Regions from separate parts of the Pseudomonas sp. ADAK18 genome, predicted to be linked through region 1. Evidence: riboswitches for the same ligand, from Rfam matches in the RefSeq annotation. Region 1 holds a riboswitch; each other region holds the start of a gene.

Region 1 (6,554 bases):
GTTTTTGAGCCGGCGTACTGGCATGGCAAATGAGGGTCAAGCGAGTGGCCTGCATCGAAAATCGCCCTAGCATCAAGGTAAAGGACGCATCCTGACACAGGAACACCCTTCTCTGTAGCCGTCTTTACAACCCCGGACGCGCCAGGTAGAGCACCTCATACCCCCTGCCGGGGTGGTTGTCCTCCCGTGCCTTGGCCGACAAGGTAATCCGTATCAGCTTCCACGCCTGGACATCCAGTGCCAGGAACACCGCAAAGTTATCGCTGCTGTCAGCCACCTGTTGATTGCGTGCTTTTTCAACTGCCAGCAACTGGGCACGATCCGCCCCCGGCGCCAGCGCCCACTCTTCCCGATACACGCTCAAGGCGTTTTGCGCCGGGCCCCGTCGCACGTCCAGCGGCAACCAGGACTCAATGTGCGGCTGGCCAAAACTGTCGAGGACTTTCTGAAAGCGCTCGCCCAATAAAAAGTCTGCCGCAGCCAGAGGGTCGGCCCACAGGTACACCGAGGCATACAAGTTTCCCACGCCTGTGCCCTGCCCCCGCGTCTGGGCAATGAAGGCCTTGAACAACAACCCCTCGGTGTCATCCCACAGCGGCCCCAGTTGCGCCGCGCGTTGACGAATGATGCCCATGTCGTAATCGGCGGGCAGCCGATGTGAATACTGTTTGGCGAACATGTTGGCGCTCCTGTGCAAGATGAGTGTTGAGCTTGCGCAGTCTCAGTGATTTCATCAAGATATCGCTTGATATAGGTATGATAAGGAATAGAAATGATTGGCACACTCAAACCTCTGGATATCGACACCGTGCAAGCGTTCGTACTGGTGGCGGATTTCGCCAGTTTCACCCGCGCAGCCCAGGCTCTCGATACATCCCAGGCGGCCATCAGCCTCAAGCTCAAGCGCCTGGAAGAACGCCTCGGTTATCGCCTGCTGGAGCGCACGCCCCGGCATGTGCGCCTGTCGCCTCAAGGTGAGCAGTTCATCGTCGCCGCCCGCGCCTTGCTCAATGCCCACGAACGGGCTTTGGGTGATATGAGCGCCAGCACAACACGCCGTTTGGTCATCGGCATCAGCGACCACGTCGCCGGGCCTGACCTGCCGGTGTGGCTCAGCCGCCTGGCCGCCTACGATCCGCTGGTGATTCTGGAAGTACGAATTGCCTCATCCCGTGACCTGGTGGCGGCCTTCGACCGCAACGAACTGGACGCCGTGATCGTGCGTAACGAGGGCGATCGCCAGGACGGTGAAGTGCTGGTGGTGGAGCGCTTTGGCTGGTTCGCCGCGCCCACCTGGCAGCACACGCCCGGCACGCCGTTGCGCATGGCGACCATGGCCCCGCCCTGCGGTGTACGACACCTGGCGGTGCGAGCGCTGGATGAGGCGCGAATCGACTGGACCGAGGTGTTTGTCGGCGGCGGCGTCATGGCCGTGGGTGCAGCGGTCAGTGCCGGCTTGGGCGTGGCAGCCCTCGCCCGTCGCGTGGCACCGGCGGGTGCGGTGGACGTGAGCGCACAGTGGGGATTACCCGCGCTGCCCGTCAGCGAAGTCGTGCTGTACAGCCGGATCAGCGACGGGCGCTCCAAAGAAACGTTGCGGGCGTTAAGTGCGACATTCAGAGGCGTTCTGGAACGCTAAGGCCACTTGAACACCTCACCGTCGTTGCGCCTGCACCTCAGGGCCTGAAAATTCCCTACCCAAGTTGACGAACGGTCTTGCGAGTGTTCAGATGCCGCCCAGTTTCAGGTGCCTCATGCCGCCGTGCATGGGGTGAAACGGGAAACCGGTACGCTCTTTCCGAGCCAGTCCGGTGCTGCCCCCGCAACGGTATACGAGTGACCCCTTCGACACACCACTGTGGCCAATCCGCCATGGGAAGGTGAAGGGATCGAGCCTCGTGAGCCCGGAGACCGGCCTGGAATTTCTGTTTGGCAAAATCCTGCGGTGGGCGGGCATGGGCCGGTATTGGCGTGTGCTCGATGCCTTCTCCTGCGTGCTTCTGCGAAAGAAACTTTTCGAGAAGACTATGATTCGACGTTCCTGTACTTCCCTGTTGGGCTGCCTGTTCAGCCCGCTCCTGCTCGCCGATGAAACAGTCTTGGTGCTCAAGCAGCAGATCGTTTCTGCACCCTCGGTGGAGTCCACCACCGTTGCCGAGATGGCTCAGTACGGCAGCAAGGTGGAAGTCGTCACCCGTGAACAGATCGAACGCGCCGGCCCTGGCGCCGATGTTTCGCGGGCCATGCAAATGTTTATCCCCGGTCTCTACGTCGCGCCAAAAAACGGCCCGTTCGACTACGGCACCTATTCCCTGTTGGGCGGACGTAACGATGACACGCTGATCCTGCTGGACGGCGTGCGCCTGAACAATCGCCTGTACGGCGGCCTGTACCTGGACACTCTGCCAGCCAACGCCATCGAGCGCATTGAAGTACTCAAGGGTGGGCAGAGCCTGTTATTCGGCACCCAGGCGGTATCCGGGGTGATCAATATCGTCACCCGCAGCCCGCAGTCACGCGAGGTGTCCGGTGAGGTGAACCTGGGCGTGGATACGTTCGGCGGAACCACCGGCGATGCACGGGCAGAGAAGATTTTCAACAACGACTTCGGCGACCTGGGCTTGCTGGCGTATGTCAACCGTAACGTCTCCGAAGGTTACCAACCGTTTCGCAACCGTGATATGAGAAACGTCACCGACAAGAAGCGCTCCTACGAAGTCAGCACCTTCGGCGGCAAAGCCATTCAGTCTTTCGGTGATGACTCACGGCTGGAGCTGTTCTACCAATATGCTGACGCCAACCTGGATTTCGCCGGTGCCACTAACCACCACAAGACCACCAATGACCGGGTGCAGCAAATCGCCACGGCGACCTTCGAGCAGAGCCTCAACGAGCAGCTGAGCTACTTCATCAAGGGTCATATCAACGACTGGGACACGCGCTACACCAAGATCCTCAACACCGAAAATGGCGGCACCACGGTCAAGAATCACAACGACTATTGGGGCTTCACAGACTGGGGCATACAAGCCGAAGGCAAGGCGGTACTGCCCGGTGATCATGTGCTGGTGTTCGGCTCCGACAACCAGTGGTTCAAGGGCCAGGACGATGTGCTGATCATCGACAACAACAAGGCCCAGGCCCATGCGCTGTATACCCAGTTGCGACCGAAGATCGACGCCCTGCCCGACTGGCACCCCAGCCTCGGCATCCGTCACGAGGCCATGAGCGGCGGCGACAGTGCCACCGTCGGCATGCTCACGTCGCTCTACAACCTCAACGATAACTGGGCATTGCGCGGGCAGTACGGCACGGCCTACAAGCTGCCGAACGCCGAACAGCTGTTCGTCAACGAGCCGGGCGACGAGATGGGCAACCGTAACCTGAAACCGGAGAAAAGCCGCAATGCCGAGTTGGGCGCCGACTACAAAGGCAACCTGCTCGACCGCGACTTCAGCGCCAGCGTGACCGTGTTCAAACGCAAAATCACCGACCTGATTACCCAAGACGGCGAACAGTGGGTCAACGGTCAAGGCCAGATCCAGATGCGCGGCTTCGAGGCCGACGCCAAGCTGGCACTCAACGATCAATGGAGCCTGCAGGCGGACATGACCCGCAATCTCACCGAGTCCCGGGCGGGTGTGACCCTCAACGATATCCCGAGTTTCTTTGCGCGCTTGCGGGTCGGCTACGAATCGGCGGACCGGATGTGGGGCGCGGGCGGCGCGATCCGTTATATCCGCGATGTCATCAGCTCGAAAAAGGTCGAATACGGCCACTACTCGGTGGTGGATGCCGACGCCTATCGCTATCTCGACAACGCCCATCAGCACCGCGTAAGCCTGCTGGTGGAGAACCTGTTCGACCGCGACTACGTCACCAGCCGCTCCGCCAACGTCGATAACCTCGGTCGGCCCTTCACCTCCGAGGTGCGTTATACGTATCGCTTCTGATGAATAAGCCCGTGCAAAACGACACTGTAGAAACCCACCCAGACTGGTCGCACATCCCCGACCACGCCCGCCACGTGTTCCTGTGCACCGGCCCACGCTGCACCCAGCGTGGCGCCTTACAGTTGTGGAAAACGCTGCGCCGCCAGTTGCTCGAGCACGCGTACATCGAAATCCCGGGGGGCGTGCTGCTGACACGCACCCACTGCCAGTTCCCCTGCAACCTGGGACCGATTGTGACGGTGTATCCGGACACCTGCTGGTACGGCGTGCGCACAAAAGCGGACGTGCAACGGCTGGTAGAAGTGCACCTGGTGGGTGGTGAAGTCGTCGACGACCTGCTGATAAAGGCCCGTTCATGAGAAGGCTTTGGCTACTCTTGAGCGCACTGCTCTGGACAACCACGGCGGTGGCCGACAGTTACCGCAATTGCGGCCAGGCTTGGCCCCTTGCCCACTCGCCACCCTCACGCATTGTGGCCCTGAACCAGCATGCCGCCGATCTGTTGTTAGCCCTGGATGTCGGCCCGACGCTGGTGGGTGTGGCGTACCTGGACGACGATGGCATCGCCCAGCGCCAAGGTGAGTATTTCGGCGTGCCCGTGATTGCTCCCCGTTACCCCTCCAGCGAAGTACTGTATGCGCAAAAACCGGACCTGGTGGTGGGCGGTTTCGCCACGGCGTTCGGCAATGGCGTCACGTCCCGAACCGGGCTGGCCGGTAATGGCGTTGGTTCCTACCTGTTGGAATCGGCCTGTGACGGCCATTCCCTGGATTACTTCGGTCACATTCGCAACGACCTGTTCACCCTCGGTACCCTGGTGCATAAACAGCAGTTGGCCCGGGACCTGAGCGACGCCATGGACGCCGACCTGGCCCGCGCCCAGACACTGATCGGACCAGGCAAACCGCTCTCGGTGTTCTACCTGGACAGTGAAGTCAACGGTCTGGACAGCGAAGGCCAGCGTGGTTTTGTCAGCGCCTTGCTGGCCGCTGCGGGCGCCCGCAATCTGTTCGCCGGAATCAATCAATACCGGGTAACAGTGAGCAGTGAAACCCTGTTGATGAGCGACCCGGACGTGATCCTGCTGGCCGACGCCGTATGGTCCCCGGCCCGGCGCAAACGCCAGCTACTGACTCGGGATCCGGTGCTGTCTCGGCTAAGGGCGGTGCGGGAAAATCGCATGATTGATATCCCCTTCACCCACCTGGTACCGACGGTGGGCAGTGGACGCGTGGTGTTGGACCTGGCACAAAAACTCAAAGATTTATCACTCCCTCCGTAGCCGCTGTCGAGCCCAAGCGAGGCTGCGTCGAATGCGACTCGGAGGGGTAACCGAGGTGCGACCTACGCAGCCTCGCTTGGGCTCGACAGCGGCTACGGGGACTCTTCGCGACTCAAGTTTCCCTGACACTCATGACTTTTGGTAAAGAGTCCTTTTCGGATTCGGCGGTTTTTCTCAAGGAACCGGGGGCGGATACTCGACACCATTGTTCACGCCCCATCAGGAGTCATTCATGTCTATTCCCGCATTCGGCCTCGGCACCTTTCGCCTGCAAGGCCAGGTCGTCATCGATTCCGTCAGTACCGGCCTTGAACTGGGTTACCGCGTCATCGATACCGCGCAAATCTACGAAAACGAAGCCGACGTCGGCCAAGCCATTGCTGACAGTGGTATCCCACGGGACGAGCTGTTTATCACCAGCAAAATCTGGATCGCCCATTTCGCCGAAGGACTGTTGATCCCCAGCCTCAAGGAAAGCCTGCGCAAGCTCCAGACCGATTACCTGGACCTGACGCTGATCCACTGGCCATCGCCGGAAGACCAGGTACCGGTCGCCGAATTCATGGGCCAGTTGCTGGAAGCCAAGCGCCTGGGCCTGACGCGACAAATAGGCATATCCAACTTCACCGTCGACCTGATGAAACAAGCGATTGCCGCCGTGGGCGCCGAGAACATCGCCACTAACCAGATCGAACTGCACCCGTACCTGCAAAACCGTACCGTGGTGGGGTTCGCCAAATCCCAAGGCATTCAGATCACGTCCTACATGACCCTGGCCTACGGCGAAGTGCTGAAAGATCCGATCATCCAACAGATCGCCGAACGCCATCACGCCACCGCTGCACAAGTCACCCTGGCCTGGGCCATGCAATTGGGCTACGCGGTAATCCCTTCTTCGACCCAGCGTGCCAATCTGCAAAGCAACCTCAAGACCCTGGAGCTGACCTTGAGCGAGGCCGACATGGCCCAGATCGCTGGGCTGGAACGCGGCCATCGCCTGACCAGTCCCAAGGGTATCGCGCCGAACTGGGACTAATGGGCTCGGCTGCGGGACAACTCCCGCAGCCACGGCAGCACCCGTAAGCCGGTAGCCGATGACGGAGGGTCGATGATGTCCATGAAATGCTCAAGGTTGATGCTGTCTGGCACCCCCGGCAATCGCACAACGAGCGAAGGTGTCGCAACAGCGGCCGTACTCCGTTCCTGATCGTCGTAGACCAATACATGGCGAATCTGCGGGTGTTGTTGCTGGAAGGCTGCGACCTCGTCATCACCCGTGACCAGGCCTGCGTTGAAAATCAGAACGTCAAATGGCTCTG
Region 2 (6,554 bases), 980 kb from region 1:
AGCAATGCATGGACGAAGCTATCATCATGAAAGTAACTTCGAGTAGCGAAAATATTCCGGGTTTCCCCATAGAGGAACTGCAATGCAACGCAAGTCGCTGGTAAATGCCGAGTGCCCGGTGGCGCGCGGGCTGGAAAGGGTGGGTGAGTGGTGGAGCATTCTGATCATGCGTGATGCGCTGCAGGGCTTGAGGCGCTTTGACGAGTTTTCCCAGAGCCTGGATATTGCGCCCAACATGCTCACGCGCCGGTTGAATACGCTGGTGGAGGGCGGACTGCTGGAGCGCCGGCGCTACAGTGAGCGGCCGCCGCGTTTTGAATATGTGCCGACGCCCGCCGGTGAGGATTTCAGGATCGTGATCATGGCGTTCGTGGGGTGGGGCAACCGGCACTTCGCGCCGGAGGGCGAAAGCCTGCAGATGGTCGATGCCGCGACCGCCCGTCCAGTGGCGGTGGCGGTGGTTGACGTTGCCCAGGGGGCTATCGTGCCGATGGAACAATGCCGCGTACGGGCTGGACCCGCGGCGAGCGAAGGCATGCTGGAGCGTTTGGCGTTGATACACACCAAACGTTCGGAGATTGACCCTTCCTCGTGCACTGCGTAGCCTTGCGCCTTCGAGGTTCTTCGGCCCAGGCCGAAGCTAAGAAGGGAACGCGGTCAATGCCGCGGCTGCCCCCGCAACTGTAAAGGGTTTATCTGACTGCCACGCCACTGCCTGAACCAGGCGGGAAGGCGCAGCCAGCGCCAGTCGAACGACTGGCAAGCCCCAAGCCAGGAGACCTGCCTCGCAACGATTCTCAACTTTCAACCGGGCGGGGTGATCCGGTGGCGAAACAGGTTTCTGCGTGCCGTCGCAGGGCCAGTCGTCCCGTATGCCCGCCCCAAAGGGCATCCGATGAAAACACTGGCCAAACTCCCCGTCACCATCGTTACCGGCTTCCTCGGTTCGGGCAAGACCACCTTGCTGCGCCACATGCTGGACAACGCTCAGGGCCGCCGTATCGCGGTGATCGTCAACGAGTTCGGCGAGTTGGGCATTGATGGCGAAATCCTCAAGCAATGCTCCATCGGCTGCACCGAAGAAGAAGCCAACGGCCGCGTTTACGAGCTGGCTAACGGTTGCCTGTGCTGCACGGTCCAGGAAGAGTTCTTTCCGGTGATGCGCGAGTTGGTGGCCCGTCGCGGCGACCTCGACCATATCCTCATCGAAACCTCGGGACTGGCCCTGCCAAAACCGCTGGTCCAGGCCTTCCAGTGGCCGGAAATTCGTAGCGCCTGCACCGTTGACGCAGTGATCACCGTGGTCGACAGCCCGGCCGTGGCGGCTGGCACCTTCGCTGCGTTCCCGGATCAAGTGGATGCCCAGCGCAAACTCGACCCTAATCTTGACCACGAATCGCCGCTGCACGAGCTGTTCGCCGACCAACTGGCCAGCGCCGACCTGGTGATCCTCAACAAATCCGACTTGATCAGCCCCGAAGACCTGGCCCGCGTACGCCTGGAAGTCGCCGAGGAGCTGCCGCCAGCGGTCAAGATCATCGAAGCCAGCAGTGGTCGTTTGCCGCTGGATGTACTGATTGGCCTGGGTGCCGGTTCCGAAGAGCACATCGACGGCCGTCACAGCCATCACGATCATCACCACGAAGGTGAAGACGACCATGATCACGACGCATTTGACTCGATCTCCATCGAACTGCCGCAAGCCGACGAAAGCCTGTTGCTCGACGCATTGACTCAACTGGTGGTCCAGCACGGCATCCTGCGGGTCAAGGGCTTCGCGGCTATTCCCAACAAACCAATGCGCCTGCTGATCCAGGGTGTAGGCACCCGTTTCGACAAACACTTCGACCGCGCCTGGCGTGCCGATGAGCGGCGCGCGACTCATCTGGTGCTGATCGGCCAGGAACTGGATGCCACCTTGCTCGAAGCGCAACTGCGCGCTGCCCTCAGCGTTTAAGCCATGCACCTGCTCAGGACCCAGCCCGGGGGTTTCGTCTCGGATGACAACATTGCCGACCTTGGACAAACCCCGGCCGAGCTGGTGGTTTTGTGCAGCGGCGATTCCAGCCTGGCGCTGCTGGCCGAAGCCGCACAGCAATTGCCTGCGGACTACCCGAGCCTGCGCCTGGCCAACCCGATGCAGGTGCAGAATCATGCGTCGGTCGACTTGTATGTGGATGAGGTGCTGCGTCACGCCAAGGTCATCCTGATCTCGCTCCACGGCGGGATTGCTTATTGGCGTTACGGCATTGAGCGCCTGGTGGAGTTGGCGCAGCGCGGCGTTCAACTGATTCTGGTGCCGGGGGACGATCGTCCGGACCCGGAGCTCAGCGGCCTCAGCACCGTGAGTATGGAGGCGCGTGACCGCCTCTGGCACTTCCTGCGCCAGGGCGGCATGGGCAATGCGCTGGATTTCTATCGCTGCCTGGCCACGACTTACCTGGGGCGCGATTACGCCTGGGCCGAGCCACAGGTGCTGCCACGCACGGCGATTTATCACCCGCATAAAGCCAATGCCAGCCTGAGCGATTGGCAGGCTGACTGGCAGGCCGGGCTCCCGGTGGCGGCGGTGTTGTTCTATCGCTCTCATTTGCAGGCGGCCAACACCGCTTTTATCGATGTGTTTTGCCAACGCTTACAGGCTGCGGGTCTCAACCCGTTGCCCATTGCGGTGGCCAGTTTGAAAGAGCCCGGCTGCCTGACGGTGGTCGAGGACTGGCTGGATGAGGTGCAGGCGTCGGTGATTCTCAACACCACCGGCTTTGCCCAGTCCAGCCCCGAAGCGCCGCACCTGCGGCCGTTTCGCCGCAACATCCCGGTGATCCAGGCCATCTGCGCCCAGGACAACGAACCTGCCTGGCAAGCCAGCGAGCAAGGCCTCGGCCCCCGTGATCTGGCGATGCATATTGCCTTGCCGGAGCTGGACGGGCGGATCATCAGCCGGCCCATCAGCTTCAAGGACCTGGCCTGGCGCAGCGAGCGCAGTCAGTCCGATGTGGTGTGCTACCGGGCGCAACCGGAGCGCATGGATTTTGTCGCCGAACTGGCAAGGCGCTGGGTCGAACTGGCGCGGGTGCCCAATAGCGAAAAGCGTATTGCGCTGATTCTTGCCAACTATCCGACCCGCGATGGGCGCATTGGCAACGGCGTCGGTCTTGATACCCCGGCGGCGGCACTGAATATCCTTCGGGCGCTGAAAATCGAGGATTACCCGTTGCCGGACGAGCTGCCGGCAAGCGGTACGGCATTGATTCAAGCGCTGTTGGGTGGCGTCAGCAACGACCTCGACAGCCTCGATCTGCGTCCTTGCCATCAAAGCCTGGGGCTGGACGACTACGAGGCAATGTTCAAGCGCCTGCCCGAGGCCAACCGCCAAGCCGTATTGGAGCGCTGGGGCTCTCCCCACAATGATCCGATGTTCCGTGACGGCCGCATGATGATCGCCGGCCTGCGTTTTGGCCTGACCTTCGTCGGCATTCAGCCCGCCCGGGGTTATCAGGTGGATGCCAGCGCTGTGTACCACGACCCGGATCTGGTGCCGCCTCACGGTTATCTGGCGTTCTACTTCTGGTTGCGCCAGACCTACGGCACCCATGCGGTGGTCCACGTCGGCAAACACGGCAACCTGGAGTGGCTGCCGGGTAAGGGCGTCGGGCTGTCGGAAAACTGCTGGCCGGATGCGTTGCTGGGGCCGCTGCCGAATATCTATCCCTTTATTGTCAACGACCCGGGCGAGGGCGCCCAGGCCAAACGTCGTACCCAGGCAGTGATCATCGATCACCTGATGCCGCCGCTGACCCGTGCCGAAACCTACGGGCCGTTGCGCAACCTGGAGTTGCTGGCGGACGAGTATTACGAAGCACAACTGCTTGATCCGCGCCGTGCCCGGGAGTTGCAAAAGGACATTCTCAAGTTGGTGCGGGAAACCCGTATCGACCAGGAGCTGGCGCTGGACGAAAACCTCGACAGCGATGCCGATGCGGCCATCTGGTTGCCACGCCTGGACACGTACTTGTGTGACTTGAAGGAGTCGCAGATCCGCGACGGTCTGCACATTTTCGGTGAGTCGCCAGTGGGGCGCTTGCGTATCGACACCCTGCTGGCATTGCTACGCATTCCGCGAGGCGACGGCCGCGGGCCGCAATCGAGTTTGTTGCGGGTGCTGGCCAAGGCGTTTGAACTGGGCTTCGATCCGTTGGATTGCGCGCTGGCCGAACCGTGGACCGGGCGTCGTCCCGAGGTCCTGCAGAAGATTGACCCACAGTTGTGGCGTACGGCGGGCGACACCCGTGAACGTCTGGAACTCTACGCTGCGCGCCTGATCGAGCAGTCCCTGGAGGGCGCACTTGAGCAGCTTGAAGAGCCAGGCTGGCAAGACGTCAAAGGTGTGATCGAGAGCCTGCGTATTGTCGTCGCTCCGCGCCTGGATGCTTGCGGCCCGGCGGAAATGCGCGGTTTGCTGGATGCCCTGTGCGGGCGTTTCGTGCCGGCCGGTCCCAGCGGCGCACCCAGCCGTGGCCGTCTGGATGTGCTGCCTACCGGACGCAACTTTTTCTCGGTGGATGTGCGCAACCTGCCCACCACCACGGCCTGGCGTATTGGCTTCCAGTCGGCAACCCTGATTCTTGAGCGGCATTTGCAGGACCACGGTGACCACCTGCGCCAACTCGGCCTGTCGGTGTGGGGCACCGCTACCATGCGCACCGGGGGTGACGATATCGCCCAAGCTATGGCACTGATGGGCGTGCGTCCGGTATGGGCCACGGGCAGTCAGCGGGTGGATGACTTTGAAATCCTGCCCCTGAGCCTGCTGGATCGCCCACGCGTTGATGTGACGTTGCGGGTGTCCGGGTTCTTCCGGGACGCCTTCGCCAATCTGATCCGCCTGTTCGACGCGGCCGTGCAAGCCGTGGCGGCGCTGGATGAGCCGGATGACATGAACCCGCTGGCGGCCAAGGTGCGCAGCGAACGCGAAGCCTTGCGCCTGTCCGGACTGGATGACGAGGCTGCGGCAAAACAGGCCGGCTGGCGAATCTTCGGTGCCAAGCCCGGTGCCTATGGCGCGGGCGTGCAGGGGGCGATTGACGGTCGTCTTTGGCAGAGCCGAGAAGACCTGGCCGAGGTTTACCTCAACTGGGGTGGCTACGCTTATGGCGGTTCCGACGAAGGCACTGCCGCCCGTGAACAGTTCGCTCAGCGTTTGAGCCAGGTCCAGGCAGTGTTGCAGAACCAGGACAACCGCGAGCATGACGTGCTCGATTCCAACGATTACTACCAGTTCCAGGGCGGTATGCTCGCTGCCGTGGAAACCCTGAGCGGTGATAGGGCCGCCAGTTATCACGGCGACCACAGCCAGCCGGACTTACCGAAGATCCGCACCTTGAAAGAAGAGCTGAACCGGGTAATCCGTGCCCGGGCGGCCAATCCGAAGTGGATCGAAGGAGTCAAGCGCCATGGCTATAAAGGTGCGTTCGAGATGGCGGCGACCGTGGACAACCTGTTTGCCTTCGACGCCACTACGGCGCTGATCGATGATCATCAATATGCGTTGCTGGCTGATGCCTATTTACTGGATCCCGACACCCGCGAATTTGTGCAGCAGCACAACCCGGCCGCCTTGCGAGAGATGACTGAGCGCATGCTGGAAGCCCAGCAGCGAGGTATGTGGCAGGAACCCGGGGCCTATCGTGAGGCGTTGGAAAATTTGTTGTTGGATATAGAAGAAGACAGTTGATGACCGACCTCCCTCATTTCCCGCTGTCCGCCGTCGTTGGCGCCGACGACCTCAAACTGGCCCTGTGCCTGACCGCCATCGACCCGAAAATCGGTGGCGTGTTGATCGAGGGCCCTCGGGGGATGGCCAAATCTACCCTGGCCCGTGGCCTGGCGGATTTGTTGGCGAGCGGCCAGTTCGTCACGCTGCCCCTGGGCGCCACCGAGGAGCGCCTGGTGGGCACCCTCGACTTGGACGCCGCGCTGAGCGAAGGCCGCGCGCAATTTTCCCCCGGCGTGCTGGCCAAGGCGGATGGCGGCGTGTTGTACGTCGATGAGGTCAATTTGCTGCCTGACCATCTGGTGGACCTGCTGCTGGACGTGGCGGCCAGCGGCACCAACCTGATCGAGCGCGACGGCATTTCCCACCGCCATTCGGCGCGCTTTGTACTGATTGGCACGATGAACCCGGAAGAAGGTGAGCTGCGCCCGCAGTTACTTGATCGGTTTGGTTTCAATGTGGCGTTGAGCGGGCAAACGCTGCCTGCGCAACGGAGGCAGATCATTCGCCGCAGGCTGGATTTTGACAGCGATCCCGAAGCTTTCTGCGCACAGTGGGCCGGTCAGCAGGCCGCGTTACGTGAGCGCTGCACACAGGCCCGGGCGCTACTGGAGAGCATCCCACTGGATGATCAGGCCTTGGGGCAAATTACCGAGCGCTGCTTTGCGGCCGGCGTCGACGGTTTGCGTGCCGATCTGGTCTGGTTGCGCGGCGCGAGAGCGCATGCGGCGTGGCGTGGGGCGGCGGCTATCCGTGAGGAAGATATCGACGCGGTGGCGGA
Region 3 (6,554 bases), 990 kb from region 1:
TTCATCGTGTTTGCCCTGGCCGCCGCTCAAGAAGCCCTGGCCCAGGCCGGCTGGAATCCGCAAACTGCATCGCAACAGGAACGTACCGCGACCATTATTGCCTCCGGCGTCGGCGGCTTTCCGGCGATTGCCGAGGCGGTGCGGACCGCGGACAGCAAAGGCCCGCGACGCTTGTCGCCGTTCACCATTCCCTCGTTCCTCGGCAACATGGCCGCCGGGCATGTGTCGATCCAGCATCAGCTAAAAGGCCCGCTCGGCTCCCCCGTCACAGCCTGCGCCGCCGGTGTGCAAGCGATTGGCGACGCAGCCCGGATGATTCGCGCGGGAGAAATCGACATCGCCGTTTGCGGCGGCGCCGAAGCCTGTATTCACCGGGTCAGCCTGGGCGGTTTTGCCGCTGCGCGCGCGTTGTCCCACAGCTATAACGCCACTCCTGAGCTGGCCTCACGCCCCTTCGATCAAGGCCGCGACGGTTTTGTCATGGGCGAAGGTGCCGGATTGTTGGTCATCGAAGAACTCGAACATGCGCTGGCCCGGGGCGCGACCCCCATCGCGGAGCTGGTGGGATACGGCACCAGCGCCGACGCCTATCACATGACCTCCGGCCCGGAAGATGGGTCTGGTGCCCGCAGGGCAATGGAGCTGGCGATCCAACAGGCGGGGATCACTGCGGCGCAGATCCAGCATTTGAACGCCCATGCAACGTCGACCCCGGTGGGTGATAACGGCGAGTTGGCGGCCATCAACGCGTTATTCGGCGCACACGCAGGCGTTGCGATCAGCGCAACGAAGTCGGCAACCGGTCACCTGCTAGGTGCCGCAGGAGGAATCGAGGCGATATTCACGGTACTCGCCTTGCGCGACCAGATTGCCCCCGCCACGCTGAACCTGGACCACCCGGACGATGCGGCTGCAGGACTTGACTTGGTGCGCGGTGCAGCCCGGTCGATGCCTATTGAATATGCGATATCCAACGGGTTCGGGTTTGGCGGCGTCAACGCTAGCGTGCTGTTCAAGCGCTGGGACTTACGCTTGTAATCGCGTATTTGACGTGAATCCCCGCCCATGCTCTCCTACACATCTTGTTTCGGGTGCCCTTCACAGGGTGAAACGGGAAACCGGTGAGTCATGAGGTTATGACGAGTCCGGTGCTGCCCCCGCAACGGTAAGCGAGCGAAGCGTCAGAGCCACTGTGTCGACACGACATGGGAAGGCGATGCTTTTTGACGTCAAGTCCCTCGCAAGCCCGGAGACCGGCCCGAAAAAATCAGATAACAAACCCGCGGTGGGCGGGCGCTGTTAAGGCCCTGCGTGCCTGGCTCGCGGGGTTTTCATGCGCTCGTTTCACCCTGACACTCGAAAAGGGACGCGCCATGTCGATCATCAGCAGCACCTCGCACACCGCCAGCAGCACTGCCACCTTGAGCCAACGCCTGACCGCTGCCATTGGCGCGTCGATCCTCGGTGCGTGCCTGGTGTATTTCGCCGGTTTCTCGCATATCGAGGCCGTGCACAACGCCGCCCACGATACCCGCCACAGCGCCGCATTCCCGTGCCACTGAGACCTGCCGACATGATCAAGCGTATTGCGCAAACCGCAGGTTTCACTGGCCTGCTGGCCGCCCTGCTGCTGACCCTGCTGCAAAGCTTCTGGGTCGCCCCGTTGATTCTCCAGGCGGAAACCTTCGAGAAAGCCCCGGCCACCGAATTGCATGAACACGCCGATGGCGCGGCCGCCGCTCACGGCCATGACGCCGAAGCCTGGGAGCCGGCAGACGGTTGGCAGCGCGTGCTGTCCACCACCGGCGGTAACCTGGTGGTCGCTGTTGGTTTTGCCCTGATGCTGGCGGGTCTCTACACCTTGCGCGCGCCAACCCGCACGGCCCAAGGCCTGCTGTGGGGCTTGGCCGGTTACGCCACTTTCGTGCTGGCGCCGACCCTTGGCTTGCCGCCTGAGCTACCGGGCACTGCGGCCGCCGACTTGGCGCAACGGCAAATCTGGTGGATCGGTGCTGCGGCCTCCACCGCTACCGGTATCGCGTTGATTGTGTTCGGGCACAACTGGCTGCTGAAAGCGCTGGGCGTGGCGATTCTAGTGGTGCCTCACGTGATTGGCGCGCCGCAACCGGAAGTCCATTCGATGCTGGCGCCTGAAGCCCTGGAAGCACAGTTCAAGATTGCCTCGCAGCTGACCAACGTTGCGTTCTGGCTGGCCTTGGGCCTGATCAGTGCCTGGCTGTTTCGCCGCAATCGTGACGATCAGTACTCAGCATGAACACCGTGCCAACCCTGGTGGTTGGCCTGGGTTGCCGGCGGGGCTGTGGCGTCGACACCCTGCTCAACCTGTTCAATGCGGCCCTCGATGCCAGGGGGATCGAACGCCGGCACGTCATTGCACTGGCCAGCATCGACCGTAAACAGGATGAGCCGGGACTGCTGGCGCTGGCCAAGGTCCTGGATCTGCCACTGCAGTTTTTCAGTGCCGAGCAATTGGCGGGTTATGAAGCTCGATTGAGCCATAAGTCGCCCATCGCCCATGCACATACCGGTTGCTACGGCATCGCCGAAAGCGCGGCCCTGGCCCTGGCCGAATCCATGGCTCAGGCCTCTGCCTCACTGCTGATCACCCGCCAAAAAAACGCCCAGGCCACCTTTGCATTGGCGTGTGCCGGCTAAATTCCCGATAATCGTGCCCCTCGATCATGAGCAATCTTCATCTGAAGCCTTGCTCGCACGCGTTTGCACAGGAAAGCATCCATGACCGTCTTTTTCATCGGCGCCGGCCCCGGCGACCCGGAGCTGATCACCGTCAAGGGCCAGCGACTGATTCGCAGCTGCCCGGTGATCATCTATGCCGGCTCCCTGGTACCGGCGGCCGTGCTGGAAGGTCATCAGGCGGAACAGGTGGTCAACAGCGCTGAACTGCACCTGGAACAGATCATCGAGCTGATTAAAGTCGCCCACGAAAAGGGCCAGGATGTGGCTCGGGTGCATTCCGGCGACCCCAGCCTCTATGGCGCGATTGGCGAGCAGATCCGCGGCTTGAGAGCGCTGGGAATACCGTTTCAGATCATTCCAGGCGTAACAGCCGTGGCGGCCTGCGCCGCGCTGCTGGAGACCGAACTGACGCTGCCGGACATTGCCCAGAGCGTGATCCTGACCCGTTATGCCGATAAAATCGCAATGCCGGCAGGTGAGGCATTCAGCAGCCTGGCCCAGCATGGCACGACGATGGCGATTCACCTGGGGGTCAATCATCTGGAGAAGATCGTCGCTGAGCTGCTGCCCCATTACGGCGCGGATTGCCCGATTGCCGTGGTGCACCGTGCGACGTGGCCGGATCAGGACTGGGTTATTGGGACTCTCGCGGATATTGCCGAGAAAGTCGCGGCCAAGGGTTTCAGGCGTACGGCGTTGATTGTGGTGGGCCGGGTGTTGGCCAGTGACAGCTTCCGTGAGTCATCGCTCTATCGTGCGGGGCATGCCCACCTCTACCGCCCCTGAGCAAATTCTGAGCCCCATGCAAAACCCTGTGGGAGCCGGGCTTGCCCGCGATGACGGTGGCACAGCCCGCATTGATGTTGGCAGCCCTATCGCTATCGCGGGCAAGCCCGGCTCCCACACTTAACCTTTAACGTCATAAAGCATCCGTAATACATTGAATTATAGGCATAAAAAAACGGCGCTCGCGGGGCGCCGTTTTTTGTTCGCAACGAACGCCTTAATAGTAGGCGTTTTCTTTCTGCGTGTGGTCGGTCACGTCACGTACACCCTTGAGCTCGGGGATCCGCTCCAACAGAGTGCGCTCGATGCCTTCGCGCAAGGTCACGTCCGCCTGGCCACAGCCCTGGCAACCACCACCGAATTTCAACACGGCGATGCCGTCTTCGACCACATCGATCAGGCTGACCTGACCGCCGTGACTCGCAAGGCCCGGGTTGATTTCGGTTTGCAGGTAGTAATTGATGCGCTCGTTGACCGGGCTGTCAGCGTTGACGTTTGGCACCTTGGCGTTGGGCGCCTTGATGGTCAATTGGCCGCCCATGCGATCGGTGGCGTAGTCGACCACCGCATCGTCGAGGAAGGCTTCGCTGAACGCGTCGATATACGCGGTGAAGCTTTTCAGCCCCAGGGCGGTATCTTCGGGTTTTTCTTCGCCCGGTTTGCAGTAGGCAATGCACGTCTCGGCGTACTGAGTGCCGGGCTGGGTGATGAAGACGCGGATGCCGATGCCTGGGGTGTTCTGCTTGGACAGCAGATCAGCCAGGTAATCGTGGGCGGCGTCGGTAATGGTTATGGCAGTCATGGAAACTCCTCACAGGCTTGCCCGCAGTTTACGCCAAATTATTACGGAGGTACAAAGTCCTAGTGTTTTTGTCGGGATAGGCTTTTTTGGGGGAGATGGGGTTGGTGGGCATATCCGTTGTTGCGGTCACGGCTGCTATTGGTTCCGCTCTTACAGCGGGTCACTTTTGGAAAAGAGCCCCAAAAGTAACCAAAAGGGCTCTTGCCCCACCACTCGGCACCTCGCCTAGGCTCGGTGTGCCCTCACTCCGGCCTTGCTCCGTGGGCCGCCGCAATGGGCCATCCTTGGCCCAGTGCGGCTAAACCGGCGTCCTGCCGGTTTACCCACGGACCAAGGCCTGCGTTCAGCCAGCGTGGTTTAACGGGGCGCCTAAGATCAACGTCAAAAGCAGATCAAGAACACAGCGGCCTACCAGCCGGCTTGAGTGGTGTGAGGCAAAGGCAAAATCAAAAGCGGGCACGGTGGACTGTGGGAGCTGGCTTGCCTGCGATGCAGGCAACTCGGTCTTTCAGGAACACCGAGGTGATGCCATCGCAGGCAAGCCAGCTCCCACAGAAAAGCAAAAAAAGCAGCTTGGCTGTTGATCTGCTTTGATCTGCTCTGCTCTGCTCTGCTTTTGATTTTGATCTAGGCGCCCCGTTAAACCACGATGGCCGCACGCAGGTATTGCGTAGTGGGCACCCCGGCATGGATGCCGGGGTAGCCGCGACACGGCCATGGATGGCCGATCGCGGCGGGCCCACGGAGTAATGCCTGCGTTCGGGCACACCGAGCCTGAGCGAGGTGCCGAGTGGTGGGGCAAGAGCGTTTTGGTTACTTTGCCGCTTTTGCAAAGTGACCCGCTGTAAGAGCGGAACCAATAGCAGCCATCACCGCAGCAACGGATATGTACCCAACGCCAACCCCACCCCCCTACAAATTCTCATACCGATTCATATCCAACACCCCCTCCTCAACCGGCGCCGTCTCATGGATATACCGCGACAAGTCATGAAAGTACTGCCAAAACAACGGATGACTTCGACGAATCCCCCACCGATCCACGATTGCCTCAAACCGCTTCGCATCCTTGGCACTCTCCATCGCAGCCACAAACGCCGGCACTTCCTGCGCCGGAATATTGAACATGAAATTCGGATAGCTGCTGAGCACTCCCGGATAAATCGTCACCGTATCCAGACCCGGTTGGTAGCGATAAGCCTCACCCAACATAAACGCCACATTGCTGTGGGCCCGATTGCGCATCAGGCTGTACACCTCACGTTTGCCACTGCGGGTTTCAATCCGCAACATCGTCGCTTCCGGTAACTGCTCAATCACCTTGAGCCCGGCCGCCGGACGTGAAGTCAAACGGCTCAAGGCCTGTTCCGCATCCCGCAGCGCCGGATCGATACCCGGACGCGAGCAATAGGCACTGACACACCGATTGATCGGATCCGGGCTGGCATTCAGCTCGCTATAACGGGCCAGCAGTTGGTTGGCAAAATCACGCTTGGGATCCTTCTCGTCCAGGCTCAACCCCGTAGGCTTGTCGTCGTCAATCGCTTCATAATCCATCCACAACTTGACCTTGCCGCTGTTCTGATACCAGTCATCCAGAAAGCCGTCCCGCGAATCCGCAGGCATCAGGCGCAGGAAGTTCTGCTCGGCACCATTACGGATCAGGTCGAAGTACAGCCGGGTCTGCGCCTGGTGGGAGACATTACCGAAGACATCGAAGTTGACCGCCAACTGGTAATACGTGCGCTCCAGCAACGGATAGTCGAACAGCCACATCGTCTGCGGGACTTCGCCAATCAATCCCTTGGTCACCGAAGCACTGTCGAAGTGGCGGAAGATCGACAACAGCGCATTGTCATTACCGGCCCACAGGCTCGACCAACTAGGTGCGGACAAGTCAGCATAACTGTCGCGACGCAAGGCTTCATAAGCGTTGCGCTTGTCGCGGTAGGCCAGCCACAGGCTCAGCACGCTGCCCACGTCATCGTTTTGCCCAGGCATTGCCAGCAATGGCGTAGCCTGGCCACGATAGCGGGCATCGGTGATGTACAGGTCGTGATCGGGGTCTTGGAACAGCGTCCAGAAGTTATCGCGAATCACATCCGTGGCGATCTGCCCACGGCACACCGGCCCTCGAATAAAGGTGCGCACAAAGTATTCGGCGTTATCCAGCATGAACTGATAACGCGCCTTGGCCGGAATGGCTTCGAACGTCTCGAATGGGTTGGCCCGGCGCGCTGGCCCGTAG

What was found. A riboswitch is a leader RNA that binds a small molecule or an ion and turns the genes downstream of it on or off. The one in region 1 is predicted to bind cobalamin.
Region 2: it holds a riboswitch for cobalamin, as region 1 does, so the genes downstream of both, cobW (cobalamin biosynthesis protein CobW) here and HKK55_RS07350 (TonB-dependent siderophore receptor) in region 1, are expected to answer to the same signal.
Region 3: it holds a riboswitch for cobalamin, as region 1 does, so the genes downstream of both, HKK55_RS11645 (CbtB-domain containing protein) here and HKK55_RS07350 (TonB-dependent siderophore receptor) in region 1, are expected to answer to the same signal.

The regions. Positions count from the first base shown of each region.
Region 1 is NZ_CP052859.1:1,632,835-1,639,388, reverse strand. Features, by position in the region: gene HKK55_RS07365 (histidine phosphatase family protein) at 1-55, opposite strand, end outside; gene HKK55_RS07360 (DUF4865 family protein) at 125-679, opposite strand; gene HKK55_RS07355 (LysR family transcriptional regulator) at 773-1,639, shown strand; cobalamin riboswitch at 1,729-1,935, shown strand; gene HKK55_RS07350 (TonB-dependent siderophore receptor) at 2,028-3,953, shown strand; gene HKK55_RS07345 (ferredoxin) at 3,965-4,312, shown strand; gene HKK55_RS07340 (ABC transporter substrate-binding protein) at 4,309-5,235, shown strand; gene dkgB (2,5-didehydrogluconate reductase DkgB) at 5,468-6,271, shown strand; gene HKK55_RS07330 (response regulator transcription factor) at 6,268-6,554, opposite strand, start outside.
Region 2 is NZ_CP052859.1:2,614,301-2,620,854, reverse strand. Features, by position in the region: gene HKK55_RS11635 (helix-turn-helix domain-containing protein) at 83-604, shown strand; cobalamin riboswitch at 601-803, shown strand; gene cobW (cobalamin biosynthesis protein CobW) at 896-1,957, shown strand; gene cobN (cobaltochelatase subunit CobN) at 1,961-5,734, shown strand; gene HKK55_RS11620 (ATP-binding protein) at 5,734-6,554, shown strand, end outside.
Region 3 is NZ_CP052859.1:2,621,125-2,627,678, forward strand. Features, by position in the region: gene fabF (beta-ketoacyl-ACP synthase II) at 1-1,038, shown strand, start outside; cobalamin riboswitch at 1,073-1,277, shown strand; gene HKK55_RS11645 (CbtB-domain containing protein) at 1,374-1,562, shown strand; gene HKK55_RS11650 (CbtA family protein) at 1,574-2,275, shown strand; gene HKK55_RS11655 (cobalamin biosynthesis protein) at 2,272-2,676, shown strand; gene cobM (precorrin-4 C(11)-methyltransferase) at 2,758-3,504, shown strand; gene nfuA (Fe-S biogenesis protein NfuA) at 3,722-4,306, opposite strand; gene HKK55_RS11670 (fatty acid cis/trans isomerase) at 5,219-6,554, opposite strand, start outside.